One region of the Arthrobacter sp. 001422645 genome, then DNA from elsewhere that is predicted to be linked to it. Evidence: riboswitches for the same ligand, from Rfam matches in the RefSeq annotation. Region 1 holds a riboswitch; the other holds the start of a gene.
The links. A riboswitch is a leader RNA that binds a small molecule or an ion and turns the genes downstream of it on or off. The one in region 1 is predicted to bind S-adenosylmethionine.
Positions count from the first base shown of each region.

Region 1 (7,014 bases):
CGCCGCCACACACCTGACGCCGAACAAGCGATACATGACCATGCAGCAGCGCTTCGGGCTCACGGTCCGGAACCAGCTGACCTGCGGCCTCCACGTCCACACCCTGGTGGAGTCCCCGGAGGAAGGCGTGGCCGTCATGGACCGGATCCGGGACAAGCTGGCCGTGCTGATAGCCCTCAGCGCGAACTCCCCGTACTGGAACGGTGCCGAGACAGGATTTGAAAGCTACCGGACGCAGGCCTGGAACCGCTGGCCCGGGTCCGGTCCCACCATGATCTTTGGCAGCCTGCCCGTCTACCGGCGGCTGGTGACCCGGCTCGTGGAAAGCGGCGTCCTGATGGACGAGGGGATGGTCTACTTCGACGCCCGGCTGGCCCGGCACCATCCCACCGTGGAGATCCGCGTCGCCGACGTCTGCCTGCGGGCGGAGGACGCGGCGCTGATCGCCGTGCTGGTCCGCGCGCTCGTCGAGTCGGCGTCCCGCGAATGGAACGACGGCGTCGATCCCGCCCCCGTGCCGACGCTGCTGCTGCGGATGGCCGCCTGGCAGGCCAGCAACTGCGGTCTGCGCGGGGAACTGCTGGACTTCGGCACCTTTACCCCGGCCCCGGCCGCCGACGTGGTCCATGCCCTGGTGGACTTCGTGGCCCCCGTGCTGGCGGAGCAGGGCGAGCTGGACCTGGTCCGCGAGGGCGTCAGCCGGATCCTGGCGGAAGGAACGGGTTCGCAGCTGCAGCGGGAGCCGTTCCACGCAGGTGGGTTGGCCGCCGTCGTCGAACGCGCCGTCGAGGTGACCACGGAGGGAAGCGCGGCCGTGGAGGCTGACCAGGATTCGTCGCTGGGCGGGGCCAGCCGGGGCTAGACCTGCTTGAGCGCCTGGCCCAGGTCGCGGATCAGGTCCTCGATGTCCTCGAGTCCCACGGAGAGTCGCACTACACCGTCGCTGAGCCCGATCGCCGCGCGGCCCTCGGGCCCCATGGCGCGGTGTGTTGTGGTGGCGGGATGGGTGATGAGGGACTTCGAATCGCCCAGGTTGTTGGAGATATCGATGATCCGCAGGTCATCCAGCAGCGCGAACGCGGCCTCCTTCGCCGAACGTCCGGCTGACGGGGCGAGCTCGAAGGTCAGCACGGTCCCGCCGGCCTTCATCTGCCGTGCGGCCAGTCCGTACTGCGGATGGGACGGCAGCAGCGGGTACTTGACCCAGCCGATCGCGGGCTGCTCCTCGAGCCATTCCGCCAGCCGCAGCGCGGAGGCGGAGGAATGGTTGACGCGCAGGGCCATCGTCTCCAGGCCCTTGGTCAGCACCCACGCGTTGAACGCTGAGAGTGCCGGGCCGGTGTGGCGCATGAGCTGCTTGACCGGGCCGTCGATGAATTCCTTGGTGCCCAGGATCGCGCCGCCGAGCACACGGCCTTGGCCGTCGATGTGCTTGGTGCCGGAGTAGACCACCACGTCCGCGCCGAGCTCCCCGCAGCGCTGCAGCAGTGGGGTGGCAAAGACGTTGTCGACGACGACCGTTGCCCCGGCGGCGTGCGCCAGTTCGCTGACGGCGGCGATGTCCACGATTTCCTGCATCGGGTTCGACGGCGACTCGAAGAACACCGCCGTCGTGGGTTCCGACAGCGCAGAGCGCCACTGCTCCAGGTCCGGGCCGTCCACAAACACCGTCTCCACGCCCCAGCGGGGAAGGATCTCGTTGAGGATCACGAAGCACGAGCCGAACAGCGAGCGGGCCGCGACAACACGGTCGCCGGCGGCCAGGAGGGCGCCGAGGGCGGTGAAGACGGCGGACATGCCCGAGGCGGTGGCGAAGCAGGCCTCCGTGCCTTCGAGCAGCCGGAGCCGTTCCTGGAACGTGGCCACCGAGGGGTTGCCGTAGCGGGAGTAAACGAAGCGCTCGTCCTCGCCGGTGAAGGCGCGCTCCGCGGCGGCTGCGGATTCGTAGACGAAGCCGGAGTTCAGGAAGACCGGCTCGGACGTTTCCTGGAAGCCGGTGCGGTCGAGTCCGCCGCGGACGGCCTGGGTGTCGGCGCTCCAGCCGGCGGCATCAGGGTTGAAGGTCACTTAGTGCCTTCCGGGGTTGGTGGGCAGGCCGCGGTTCTTCCAGCCGTTGACAGTGCGGTCACCGTGGCGGTCCGGCTCGCCCTCGAAGCCCTCCAGGACGTTGTAGGACGTGAAGCCGGCGTCCGTCGCGGCGATCGCGGCGGCGATGGACCGGGCGCCGGAACGGCACAGGAAAACCAGCTCGGTGCCTTCGCCGTCGGGGGTCTGCTGTTTCAGCTGCTCGATGAACCGCGCATTGGGGAGGCCGCCGGCAAGGTTCCACTGGATGAAGAGCGGAGCGTTCGGCCTGGTGCCGGCAGCTGCGGTGTCCGGGATGCCGATGTGGGCCCATTCGCCTTCGGTGCGGACGTCCACCAGGATGGCGCCGTCCTCCAGCTTGGCCCAGGCTTCCTGCGGGTTGAGGTCCCCGGCGTAGCTCACGCGTGGCCCTCGCCGTCGAACTCAAGGTCATCCACGGCATTGGCGACGGCGGCATCGGCGCTGGCAACCGCGGCCGGCAGCACCACGGCTTGGGCCACGATGACGTTGATGCCGTTGTACGTGGCGGACGGGTTCCCGTGCAGCACATAACCCTCGGCGAGGGCGGCCGAGACCCGCTCGCAGAAGGCCCGGTCATCGGGGCCGGTAAACAGGCGGTAGGCCAGTTTCTCTTCGGCGGCGCCGGGGACGGCGGGGGCTGTGGTGGGTGCTGTATCGGGGACAGCGGGGGCGGACGCGTCAGGCACGACGGATCTCCTTCTTTCACGCTTGCAGCTCGAATTTTCGATGTGCCGAGTATTCACCTGAGGCACCCCGCCGCGAAAGGGAGGGTTGCCGACCGGCCAGTCAGGGCTTGGCGCCGGTTCTCATTACTCACCAAAAACGTAACACCCGCGACGCCGGCAGGCACCGCCGCGCACGTCATGTTAAGTAACGGAATCCGCCGGACCGCAGGGACCCAATCGGCGCTCCCGGGAGGATAATGACGGGAGATGCAGTCCCTTAACCCCGGATGAAATCAGGTGGCCGTGAACGCGTCGGATGCCCCTACAGCCAGCCCCATGCTGCATTTCGGCTGGTTCGTGGGCCACGGCTTCGGTGTGCAGGGCTGGGGTACCCCCGGTTACGGGATCGGCTACGACTGGAGGAAGCCGGCGCTGTACCAGGACGCGGTGCGGGCCTTTGAACGCTCCGGGCTGGACCTGTTCATCATCGAGGATTCCCTCACCGTCCCGGACACCTACGGCGGGAGCGCGGAAGTTTCCCTGGCCCAGGCGTCCTTCGCGCCGAAACACGATCCGCTGGCCCTCGTGCCGTACCTGTTCTGCGCCACGAGGCATCTGGGCATCGTGCCGACCATCAGCGCCTCCTTCTACCCGCCGTTCACCGCGGCGCGGCTGCTTGCCACGCTGCAGCACTTCTCCCACCAGCAGCTGGGTTGGAACGTGGTGACCTCCGGCAGCGACCTCGCCGCGCAGAACTACGGCCTTGACCAGCAAATCGAACACGACCGGCGCTATGAGAAGGCCGAGGAATTCGTGGACGTGGTGCGGCGGCTCTGGCGCAGCTGGGAACCGGACGCGATCCGTGAGGACACCGAAGACGGCGTTTTCGCGGACCACACTAAGGTCCACCCGATCAACTACGACGGCGAGTTCTTCAAGGTCCGCGGGCCGCTGAACACCGCACCGCTGCCGGAGGAACCCGTGCTGGTGCAGGCGGGCGCCTCCCCGCGGGGCAAGGCCTTCGCCGGGGGCAACGCCGACGTCGCGATTGCGCTGGCACGGGGAGCGGACGGGATGAGGGCGTACCGGAACTCCATCCGGGCGGAAGCCGCCGCCGCAGGCCGGAACCCCGACGACGTTAAGGTGCTGTTTGTCCTCAAACCCACGGTGGTGGGCACGCAGGCGGAAGCGGAGGACCTGAGGGCCCGGCGCAGGGAACTCACACAGCGGGACATCGACAGCCAGCTCAACTCCATCTCCTATCTCTCCGTCATCGACTTCAAGCAGTTCGACCTGGACGCCCCGCTGCCGGAACTCCACACCAACAGCAACCAGGGCACCCTCGACCACTTCACCAAGGCCGGGCCGCCGGGCTCCACACTGCGCCAGCTCCTCCAGGCCCGCAGCGGCGGCGCCGGGGACAGCATCATCGGCACCGCCGAGGAGATCGCGGATTACCTCGAGGGCACCGGTTCGCAGGTGGGCGGCGACGGCTTCCTCTTCTCCGGGTTCGTGGATCCCGTGACCGTCCACGGCGTCCTGGACCGGCTGACCCCCGTGCTGCGCCGCCGCGGGCTGTTGCGGACCAGCTACGGCGACGGGTTCCGGCGGAACCTGCTGGATTTCTAGCGCCATGCACGCCGCGGCAGCAACCTTCCTCATCGGCACGGCCCGGCTGCACGCCCGGGAGGTCGCAGCGGCTGCCGCGGACCCTTCGGTCCTTGTGGTCCTGAGCGAACAGGCCCTCGAAGTGCTGGGCCGCTCGCGGGAAGTGGTCCAGCGGGCCATCGAGTCCGGCCACAAGGTGTATGGCCTCAATACGTTGCTGGGGTCCGGCCGCGACACTGCCGTGGCCGAGGAATCGATCCTCGCCTACCAGGTCCAGGTGGTCCGCTACCACGACAGCGGCGTCGGAGGGATGCTGGACGCCGCCGAAGCGCGCGCCACAGTCCTCGCCCGGCTGATCGGCTTCAGCCGCGGAGGCTCGGGGGTGCGCCCCGAGACGGCCCGCTTCTACGCCCGGCTGCTCAATCGCGGCGTGCTTCCCGCCATTCCGCGCGACGGCTCCGTGGGATCCTCGGACCTGACCCAGCTCGCCGCCGTCGCCGCCGTCGCCATCGGCGAGGGGCGGGTTCTCTCTCCGGACGGGCCGCCCGTCCCCGGCGGCCAGGCGCTCGCCGCCGCCGGACTGGAGCCGCTGACCCTGGCGCCGGGGGAGGCCCTGGCGCTCGTCAGCGCCAACTCCTACTCGATCGGCGTGGGTGCGCTCCTGCTGGGGCGTCTCCTGGGCCTGGCGGACCTGGCAGACACCGCGCTGGCGCTCTCCCTGGAGGCCACCGCGCGGTACGACGGCGGCGGGAACCTCAGCCCCTTCTCCGCGGCCGTGCAGGCGGCCAAGGCCGTCGACGGCCAGGCCGTGTCCGCCGGCAACGTCCGCCGGCTGGTTCGCGGCGGATGGCTGGAGCAGGACGGCCGTGACGTCTCGGTGCAGGACGCCCTGTCCTTCCGGGCCGCGCCGCAGACCCATGGCGCCTACCGCTGGCAGCTCAGCGCGCTCGAGGAAGCCCTCGAAGTGGAACTCAACGGACAAGGCGACAATCCGTTGACCGACCTGGCCTCCGGGCGGATGGTGTCCGGCGGGAACTTCCAGCCCATGCAGCTGGCCCTGGCTTTTGAGGCCCTCCGGGTGGGCCTGGCCCACCTCGGCATCAGCAGCGAACGCCGGATCGCCAAGCTCTATCCGCCGCAGCGCCGGATCCGTCAGCAGCACCTTGCCGCGGCGAGGGACGGAACGGCCCTGGAACGCGAGCAACTGCCGGGTCTGCTGTGGTACTCGGCCGCCGGGCTGCTGGCCGAGCTGAAGACCCTCGCGGCGCCGGCCACGCTGGGGGCGCCCACCCTGTCCGCCGACGTGGAGGACCATTCCACCCTGGCGCCGTTGGCCCTGCAGCAGCTGGAACGCTCGGCGGAGGCGGCCGAGAAGCTCTTCACCATCGAGGCGCTGACCGCGGCCTACCTGCTGTCCCGGGCGGGTGCGGGGGGCGGCGGCGCCGCGGGTGACGGCGCGGTGGAGCCGGCGACGCGTCCGCTCGGGGCTGGGACCGGTGCGGTCCAGGCTCGCCTGGCCAGGGTCCTGGCCCACGGCGCGGACAGCGGCCTGCCGGCGTCGGAACTGCTGGACGCGGCGCGCGGCGCTCTGCGTTCGGCGCTCGCGGAACCAGCTGCCGGGGAGGAGAGACGCCATGACGGGGAAGCACACGGTAGCGGAACTGCTGCCCAATGATGCGGACGCCGTCCTGGCCCAGGTGGGGAACACCCCGTTGGTGCGGCTGAGGGCCGTCGCCGGCGGCCTGGCCAGCGCGGTCTACGTCAAACTCGAATCGGACAACCCGGGCGGGTCGATCAAGGACCGGACGGCCCTGAGTATGATCCGGGCCGCCGAGCGCAGCGGCGCACTGCAGCCCGGCGCCACAATCGTGGAGAGCACCTCCGGGAACACCGGAATCGGGCTGGCCCTGATCGGGGCGCTGACCGGGCACCCGGTGGTGGTGGTGACGGGCGACTCGATTTCCGCCGAGAAGCTCGCGGCCCTGCACCGCTACGGCGCCCGCGTGGTGGTGACGGACTGGGATGCGCCGTCCGGATCGCCGGAAAACGCGAGGTCGGTGGCGGCGCGGATTACCGCGGAGACGCCCGGTGCGTGGCGGCCGCTGCAGTTCGACAACCCGGCCAACCCGCAGGCCCACTACGACGCCACGGCGCCGGAGATCTGGGCGCAGACCGGCGGCACGGTCACGCACTTCGTGGCCGGAGTCGGCACCGGCGGGACCATCAGCGGCACCGGCCGCTTCCTCAAGGAACGATCGGCCGGACAGGTGGAAGTCATCGCGGCCGATCCCTTCGGTTCGGTGTACAGCGGCGGGCATGCGGGACCGATCCTGGTGGACGGGGTGGGGAACACCTGGCCCGAAGCCGACTGGCCCAAGGTCTTTGACCGCGCCGCGGTGGACCGTTTCCTGCGCATCCCCAACGACGAGGTGTACACCACCGCACACCGGCTGCTGGACGCGGAGGGCCTGTCCCTGGGCCCGTCCTCCGGACTCGCGGTGGCCGCCGCACTCCGCGTGGCACTCGCAGCACCGCGCGGCTCGGTGGTGGTGGCCATAGCCCCCGACGCCGGAAGCAACTACGTGAGCAAGGCCTTCAATCCTGTCTGGCTGGCCGAAAACCACATCCATCTCTC
Region 1 is NZ_JCBANT010000010.1:94,404-101,417, reverse strand. Features, by position in the region: gene AC6EUH_RS11970 (glutamate--cysteine ligase) at 1-862, shown strand, start outside; gene AC6EUH_RS11965 (O-succinylhomoserine sulfhydrylase) at 859-2,067, opposite strand; gene AC6EUH_RS11960 (rhodanese-like domain-containing protein) at 2,068-2,487, opposite strand; gene AC6EUH_RS11955 (DUF1737 domain-containing protein) at 2,484-2,711, opposite strand; SAM riboswitch class IV at 2,806-2,920, opposite strand; gene AC6EUH_RS11950 (NtaA/DmoA family FMN-dependent monooxygenase) at 3,108-4,400, shown strand; gene AC6EUH_RS11945 (aromatic amino acid ammonia-lyase) at 4,405-6,054, shown strand; gene AC6EUH_RS11940 (PLP-dependent cysteine synthase family protein) at 6,014-7,014, shown strand, end outside.

Region 2 (7,014 bases), on a different contig from region 1:
ACGTGTCCGGCCGCCGCGAAGTCGTGGCCATGCTCCGCCAGAAGGCCCGCCCGTACCTGTTCTCCAACTCGCTGGCCCCCGCCATCGTTGCGGCCACGCTCAAGGCCCTGGACCTCGTGGAGAACTCCGGCGAACTGCGCAGCAAGCTTTTCGCCAACGCGGAGCTCTTCCGCAGCCGCATGTCCGAGGAAGGCTTCGAGCTGCTCCCGGGCGAGCACGCCATTGTCCCGGTTATGTTCGGCGACGCCGTCATGGCCGCCAAGGTGGCCGACGCCATGCTGCACCACGGCGTCTTCGTGACGGCGTTCAGCTACCCGGTGGTGCCCAAGGGGGCCGCCCGGATCCGCGTCCAGCTCTCCGCTGCGCACAGCGCCGAAGACGTGGAGGCCTGCGTCCAGGCCTTCGTGCGCAGCCGCGCCGCCGTCGCCGGCTAAGCGGAGCTTCAGCGGCTGCGAAGAACCGAGGTTGCGGCGCCACAAACGGCGCCGCAACCGTTCCGTCTGCAAGGATGGACCCATGTCAGCTAATTACGATGTCGTGATTGTCGGCGGCGGGATCGCCGGCCTGTCCCTTGCCTCAGCCCTGGCCGGAAAATGCAGCGTCGCGCTGGTGGAAGCCGAGCAGACCCTGGCGTACCACACCTCGGCGCGCTCGGCCCGGCAGTTGATCCCCAGCTACGGCCCGCCCGCGGTCCAGGAACTCACGCTCCGCACCCTCGAATTGATCGCCGCCCAGGATGCCGGCCGGCCCGCACCCGTGCTTACACCGCGCAGCTTTATGCTGATCGGCGACGACGCAGCCGTCCGGGAACAGGCCAGCGGCCACATGCGGCCGATCACCCACGCCGAGGCCCTGGCACTCTGCCCGGCCCTGCTCCCGGATTCCTTCGCCGCTGCCGGCCTGGACACCGGCTCCTTCGCCTGCAACGCGCCCCTGCTCCTCGAGGACCACCGCCGCCGCGCCGAAGCCGGCGGGGTGGACATCATCACCGGCGCCCGGGTGCACTCGGCCCAGCGCCTCGGCTCCGGCTGGGAACTCGGCGCCGGGCAGGAAGGCTTCCAGGCCGCCGTCGTGGTCAACGCCGCGGGCGCCTGGGCCGACGAACTTGCCGTGCTCAGCGGCGTCGAGAAGGTCCAGCTGCAGCCGTACCGGCGCACCGCGGCGATCGTCGACGTCGAACACCCCCTCCCGGAGAGCTGCCCCATGGTGGCGGCCGCCGACGACTCGTTCTATTTCCGGCGCGACGGCGAACAGGTCCTCATCTCGCCGTCGGAGCACGAACCGAGCGGGCCCGAGGACGCGCAGCCGCACCCCGGTGACGTCGAGGCGCTGATCGCCCGGCTCAACACCCTCACCACGTTCGGCATCCGTGGCGTCCGCACCGCCTGGACGGGGCTGCGGACGGAAGCGGCCGACGGTGTACCGGTAGTGGGGTTCGACGCCGAGGCCCCCGGATTCTTCTGGCTCGCCGGCCAGGGCGGCTATGGCTTCCAGACGTCCTCCGGCATCGCCGAACTGGCCGCGGACCTCATCCTTGCAGGCCAAGGCCCCTCGGCGGTTCCGGGCGGGGCCCAAGCGGCCGGTCCGGCATCCCGGACAGCGGAGGCGCTGGCGGCGACCCGCTGGTCCATCCGGCGCTGAAGAATGGACTCATGAGCACCCTCATTACCAATATTGCCGAGCTGATGACCCAGGACGCGGATCAGCGGGTCCTGAAGAACGCTGCGGTGGTGGTCGAGGGAGAACGGATCTCCTGGCTCGGCCCCGCGTCCGAAGCCCCGGCCGCCGACGACGCCGTCGACGCCGGCGGCCGCGCCCTGCTGCCGGGCTGGGTCGATTCGCACACGCACCTCATCTTCGCCGGGGACCGGACTGCGGAGTTCGAGGCCCGGATGGCGGGGGAGAGCTACAGCGCCGGCGGAATTGCCGTGACCACCGGCGCCACCCGGAGCACCAGCGACTTCGACCTCACCCGGCTCGCCATGGGCCGGGTGGCCGAGGCCGTCTCGCAGGGCACCACCTACCTCGAAACCAAGACCGGGTACGGCCTGGACGTGGAGAACGAGGCCCGCAGCGCCCGGATTGCCTCCACCGTCGCGGACGAGGTCACCTACCTCGGTGCGCACCTTGTGCCCGCCGGCGCGGACGCCGAGGAATACACGGAGCTGGTGTGCGGCCCCATGCTGGCCGCCGTCCGGCCGTTTGTGCGCTGGGCCGACGTCTTCTGCGAACGGGGGGCCTTCACCGAGGACCAGTCCCGGCGCGTGCTCCAGGCCTGCCGGGACGCCGGACTGGGCCTGCGCGTGCACGGCAACCAGCTCGGCGAGGGGCCCGGCGTGCGGCTCGCCGTGGAATACGGTGCGGCCAGCGTGGACCACGTCAACTACCTGTCCGCCGCCGACGTCGACGCCCTCGCGGCCAGCTGGTCCGGCTGGGACAGCGGCAGCGGCACCGGACGCGGCACCGTGGCCACGTGCCTGCCGGCCTGCGACCTGTCCACCCGCCAGCCGCTGGCGCCGGGCCGGGAACTGCTCGACGCCGGCGTGCAGCTCGCCCTGGCCTCCAACTGCAACCCGGGCACCTCCTACACCAGCTCGATGGCCTTCTGCGTCACCACCGCCGTGCTCCAGATGCACCTGAGCGTCCGCGAGGCCGTGCGCGCCGCAACCTACGGCGGTGCCTTGGCGCTCGGCCGGGAGACCGGGAACGACGCCGACGGCGAACGCGCGGTCGGCTCGATCGCCGTCGGACACCGCGCGGACCTCCATCTGCTCAACGCACCGTCAGCCACGCACCTGGCCTACCGGCCCGGCATCCCGCTGACCCACGCCGTCTGGCGGGCCGGGGTCCGCGCCCGCTGACCCACCCGTTTCGTTCGTTAGAAGAACATCGGCGGGGCGTCCAGCACCGTCTCATCGACGCGGCGGGCCTCCCACTGGCTAAACGGCTTGTCCAGCTCGTACTTGCCCTCCCCGGTGCGGTACAGGGTCCGGACCTCGGCATTCTCCGGATTGTTGAGGGACTCGAAGTACTCCACGGACCAGTGGAACCAGCGCATGCAGAACAGCCGCATGGTGAGCCCGTGGGTGACGAACAGCGCGTTCGGGGCGTAGCTCGGTTTCGACCAGTGCCGGTACAGGGTTTCCATGAAGGATGAGATCCGATCATACACATCGGATCCCGACTCGCCCTCCCGGAAGCGGTAGAAGAAGTGGCCATAGGCGTTCCGGAGTTCCTTCTGGTCCTCGATCTCACCGGCGATCTGGAAGTTGGCCCAGTCCTGCTCCCGCAGCCGCGGCTCCTCGATCACCCGCTCGACCAGGGGGCCGAGGTTGAGCGCCTCCAGGGTCTGGTAGGCCCGCAGGTACGGGGAGACATATACGCAGGCCTGCCGGCCGTCCAGCAGCCGCCGGACCTCCTCGCCGGCGGCCCGCGCCTGTTCCACGCCGAGTGCGGTCAGCGGAATCCGGTAATCGGGGACCCGGTTGTAGATCGAGGTGTCGGCGTTGGCGGCGGACTGGCCGTGCCGGATCATGATGATTTTCCCGGGCGCACTCATAAACCCCAAGCATAGGGCCCGGCGGTGTGGCGGCCCGGATTCAGGCAACTACCGGCAACTGCGGGCAAGATGGGACTATGTTGGTTCCCTCCCGCCGCCGGCTGCGGATTGAAATGTGGATTGTCCTGGGATTGTCCCTGGGCCAGTCGGCCGTGTATTCGGTGGTTCAGCTGCTGGACAAAATGACCAGGGCCCCGCTCGCGGAGGGGACTTCCACACTGAACCGCTCGCAAAGCAGCCGCGAGTACTTTGACCTCACCTACCAGCTGCTGGACATCATCTTCGCCCTGGTGCCCGTGGTCCTGGTGATCTACTTCCTGACCGAAAACCGGCCGTCCGGCCTGCCCGGGAGCAGCGGCCGCGGCATCACGGCCTTCCAGAGGCTCGGCCTCGATTTCGACCGGCCCGGCAGGGACCTGCTGCAGGCGTTCGGCCTGGCGGCGCTTATCGGAATCCCGTCGCTGGGCCTCTACGCCGCCGGCCGGGCGCTCGGCATCACGACGGCGATCATTCCCAGCGCGCTGGACGCGTACTGGTGGACAGTTCCCGTGCTGGTGCTCTCCGCGATCCGGCACGGGATCGTGGAGGAGGTGATCGTGGTGGGTTATCTCCTGGACCGGCTCGGGAAGCTCGGCTGGGCTACGCCCGCGGCGATCTTCGCCAGCGCCATGCTGCGCGGCAGCTACCACCTGTACCAGGGCTTTGGGCCGTTCATCGGCAACGCCATCATGGGCGTCATCTTCGCCGTGTTCTACACCAGGACCCGCCGGTTGATGCCGCTGGTGATCGCCCACGCCGTGCTGGACATTGTGGCGTTTGTCGGCTTCAGCCTCTTCGGCAGGGCCATCGGCCTGGGCTGAGCGTACACAAAACAACGCGGGTCACTTGTCACCCATCCGGAGCCCCTGGATGGACGCGATCTGACCCCGCGTTGCCTGTCACGGGCCGGCAACCCGTGCCGCTTAAAAGATTCGGCCGCCATCGGTGGGTGACGTCATTGGCACCCGCTGATGGCGGCCGAAGTGTGGGGCGGTGAAGGGTCAGATCGTGACGGCTCCGGAGGACGTCTCGAATGTGACCGAGAGGATGCCGGGTGTCCCGCGCGGAGCGAGCCAGTTCACGGCCACGTCTTCCAGCGGCTTCTCGACCGGGACACCGAGCCATTCGGTGACCCGCTCTGCCGAGCCTGCGATCGTGAGCGCGGACATCTTGACGTTGCTCTCGTAGGCCTTCGACGGGTGGAGTTCCGGGTCGCCTTCCCACTTGAGCATGTACGGAACCTGGGGATCGGCGATGAGCCCCAGGATGCCGATCTGCTTCCAGACGAGCTCGCGGCCGTCCGGGAACTTGCGGTTGCCGTTGACGGCGGCGCGGCCCAGCCGCTCCTCGAACGGGGCCAGGTCGTCAACCTCGACGCACCAGCCCATCCAGCCGCCGCCTGCTTCGGAGCGGGCACGGACGGCCTGGCCGAAGGGGGCCTTGTCGGATGCCGGGTGGTTCAGGACCTCCACGACCTCGACGTATTTGTGTCCCGCGAGCGGGATGATCATGTTGCGGGTCCCGAATCGGGGGTGTACTCCGCCCTTCACGGCTTCGACGCCGAGGGCAGACGCAATTCGTTCGGTGGTGGCAGCGAGGCCATCTTGTTCACAGGCGTAAGAGACGTGATCCATGCGCATGCCCTCATCTTGGCACTTTGTGATGCGGCTCTCAGCTTAGGCTGGCCTAACCGTGATGGGATGTCATTTTCGGCGAGCGCCGGAGGGGGACTTTTCCGCGTCCTGACGGGGAACCAAGGGCCCCGGCAGGACGCACCGGGCGCCTGGCTTCATCTTCGTCACAAAGCTATCCACGGCCCCGAACCGGTTCCTAGACTGAGGTCAGGTCATGAGTGCCAGCACACAGCCCCGGCTTGCTGGCCGGCAACCCTCGTATCGCGGTGGGGTGCCCCGGGTGAAGACCTGGCCGTCCGGCACCCGCCGGAAGGCAAGCGCGGCGCCAGTGTTAACCGGTCCATGGAGTTCCGGAGCTGGTGTGCCCAGACCCTTAAGGAGTCTCACGATGTCCAATGCCTGGTCCTTCGAAACCCGCCAGATCCACGCCGGACAGGAACCGGACGGCGCCACCGGCGCCCGGGCGCTCCCGATCTACCAGACGACGTCGTTCGTCTTTCCCAGCGCCGAAAGCGCCGCCAACCGCTTCGCCCTCGCCGAACTTGCCCCCATCTACACCCGGATTGGCAACCCCACGCAGGACGCCGTGGAGCAGCGGGTGGCCAGCCTGGAGGGCGGGCTCGCGGCGCTGCTCCTGAGTTCCGGACAGGCCGCGGAGACCTTCGCCATCCTCAATGTCGCCGAGGCCGGCGACCACGTGGTGGCCAGCCCCAGCCTGTACGGCGGCACCTACAACCTGCTGGCGCACACCCTGAAGAAGTTCGGCATCACGCTGACGTTCGTGGAGGACCCGGATAACCTGGCGCAGTGGCGCGACGCCGTGCAGCCCAACACCAAGCTGTTCTTTGGCGAAGTGGTCTCCAACCCGCGCCAGGACGTCCTGGATATTGAGGGCATCTCAAAGGTTGCGCACGAGGCCGGTGTCCCGCTCATCGTGGACAACACCCTCTCCACGCCGTACCTCATCCGTCCCATCGAGTGGGGTGCGGACATCGTGGTGCACTCCGCCACCAAGTACCTCGGCGGCCATGGCGCCGCGATCGCCGGCGTGATCGTGGACTCCGGCAACTTCGACTTCGGCGCGGATCCGGAGCGGTTCCCGGGCTTCAACACCCCGGACCCCACCTACAACGGGCTGGTCTACGCCCGGGACCTGGGCAAGGACGGCGCCCTGGGCGCCAACCTCTCCTACATCCTCAAGGCACGCGTGCAGCTCCTGCGCGACCTCGGCTCGGCAGTCTCGCCCTTCAACGCCTTCCTCATTGCCCAGGGCATCGAGACCCTGAGCCTGCGCGTGGAGCGGCACGTCGCCAACGCCACCAAGGTGGCCGAATGGCTCGAAGCCAGGGACGACGTCGAATCGGTCGCCTACGCGGGGCTGCCGTCGAGCCCCTGGTACGAGCGCGGCCGCAAGTACGGTCCCCGGGGGACCGGCGCCGTCGTGGCCTTCAATATCGGCGGGGGAGCGGAGGCCGGGAAGCGCTTTGTCGATGCCCTGGAGCTGCACTCCCACGTGGCGAACATCGGTGACGTGCGCTCGCTTGTCATCCACCCGGCGTCGACAACGCACAGCCAGCTCTCGGCGGAACAGCAGGCCGTTGCGGGCGTGAACCCGGGCCTCGTGCGTCTCTCCGTGGGCCTGGAACACATCGACGACATCCTCGCGGACCTCGAAGCCGGATTCCGGGCGGCCAAGAACGCCTGAGACACGTTAACGCCGAATTTCCCCACCTTTGCGGGCATGACGCCGGGAATCGCCGAGACTTCGGGGCGGCCCGCCGG
Region 2 is NZ_JCBANT010000003.1:59,798-66,811, forward strand. Features, by position in the region: gene AC6EUH_RS05300 (glycine C-acetyltransferase) at 1-434, shown strand, start outside; gene AC6EUH_RS05305 (NAD(P)/FAD-dependent oxidoreductase) at 517-1,641, shown strand; gene hutI (imidazolonepropionase) at 1,653-2,861, shown strand; gene AC6EUH_RS05315 (histidine phosphatase family protein) at 2,879-3,559, opposite strand; gene AC6EUH_RS05320 (CPBP family intramembrane glutamic endopeptidase) at 3,637-4,419, shown strand; gene AC6EUH_RS05325 (VOC family protein) at 4,600-5,238, opposite strand; SAM riboswitch class IV at 5,443-5,558, shown strand; gene AC6EUH_RS05330 (bifunctional o-acetylhomoserine/o-acetylserine sulfhydrylase) at 5,621-6,937, shown strand.
Region 2: linked by a shared signal. The riboswitch ahead of AC6EUH_RS05330 (bifunctional o-acetylhomoserine/o-acetylserine sulfhydrylase) and the one ahead of AC6EUH_RS11955 (DUF1737 domain-containing protein) in region 1 are both predicted to bind S-adenosylmethionine.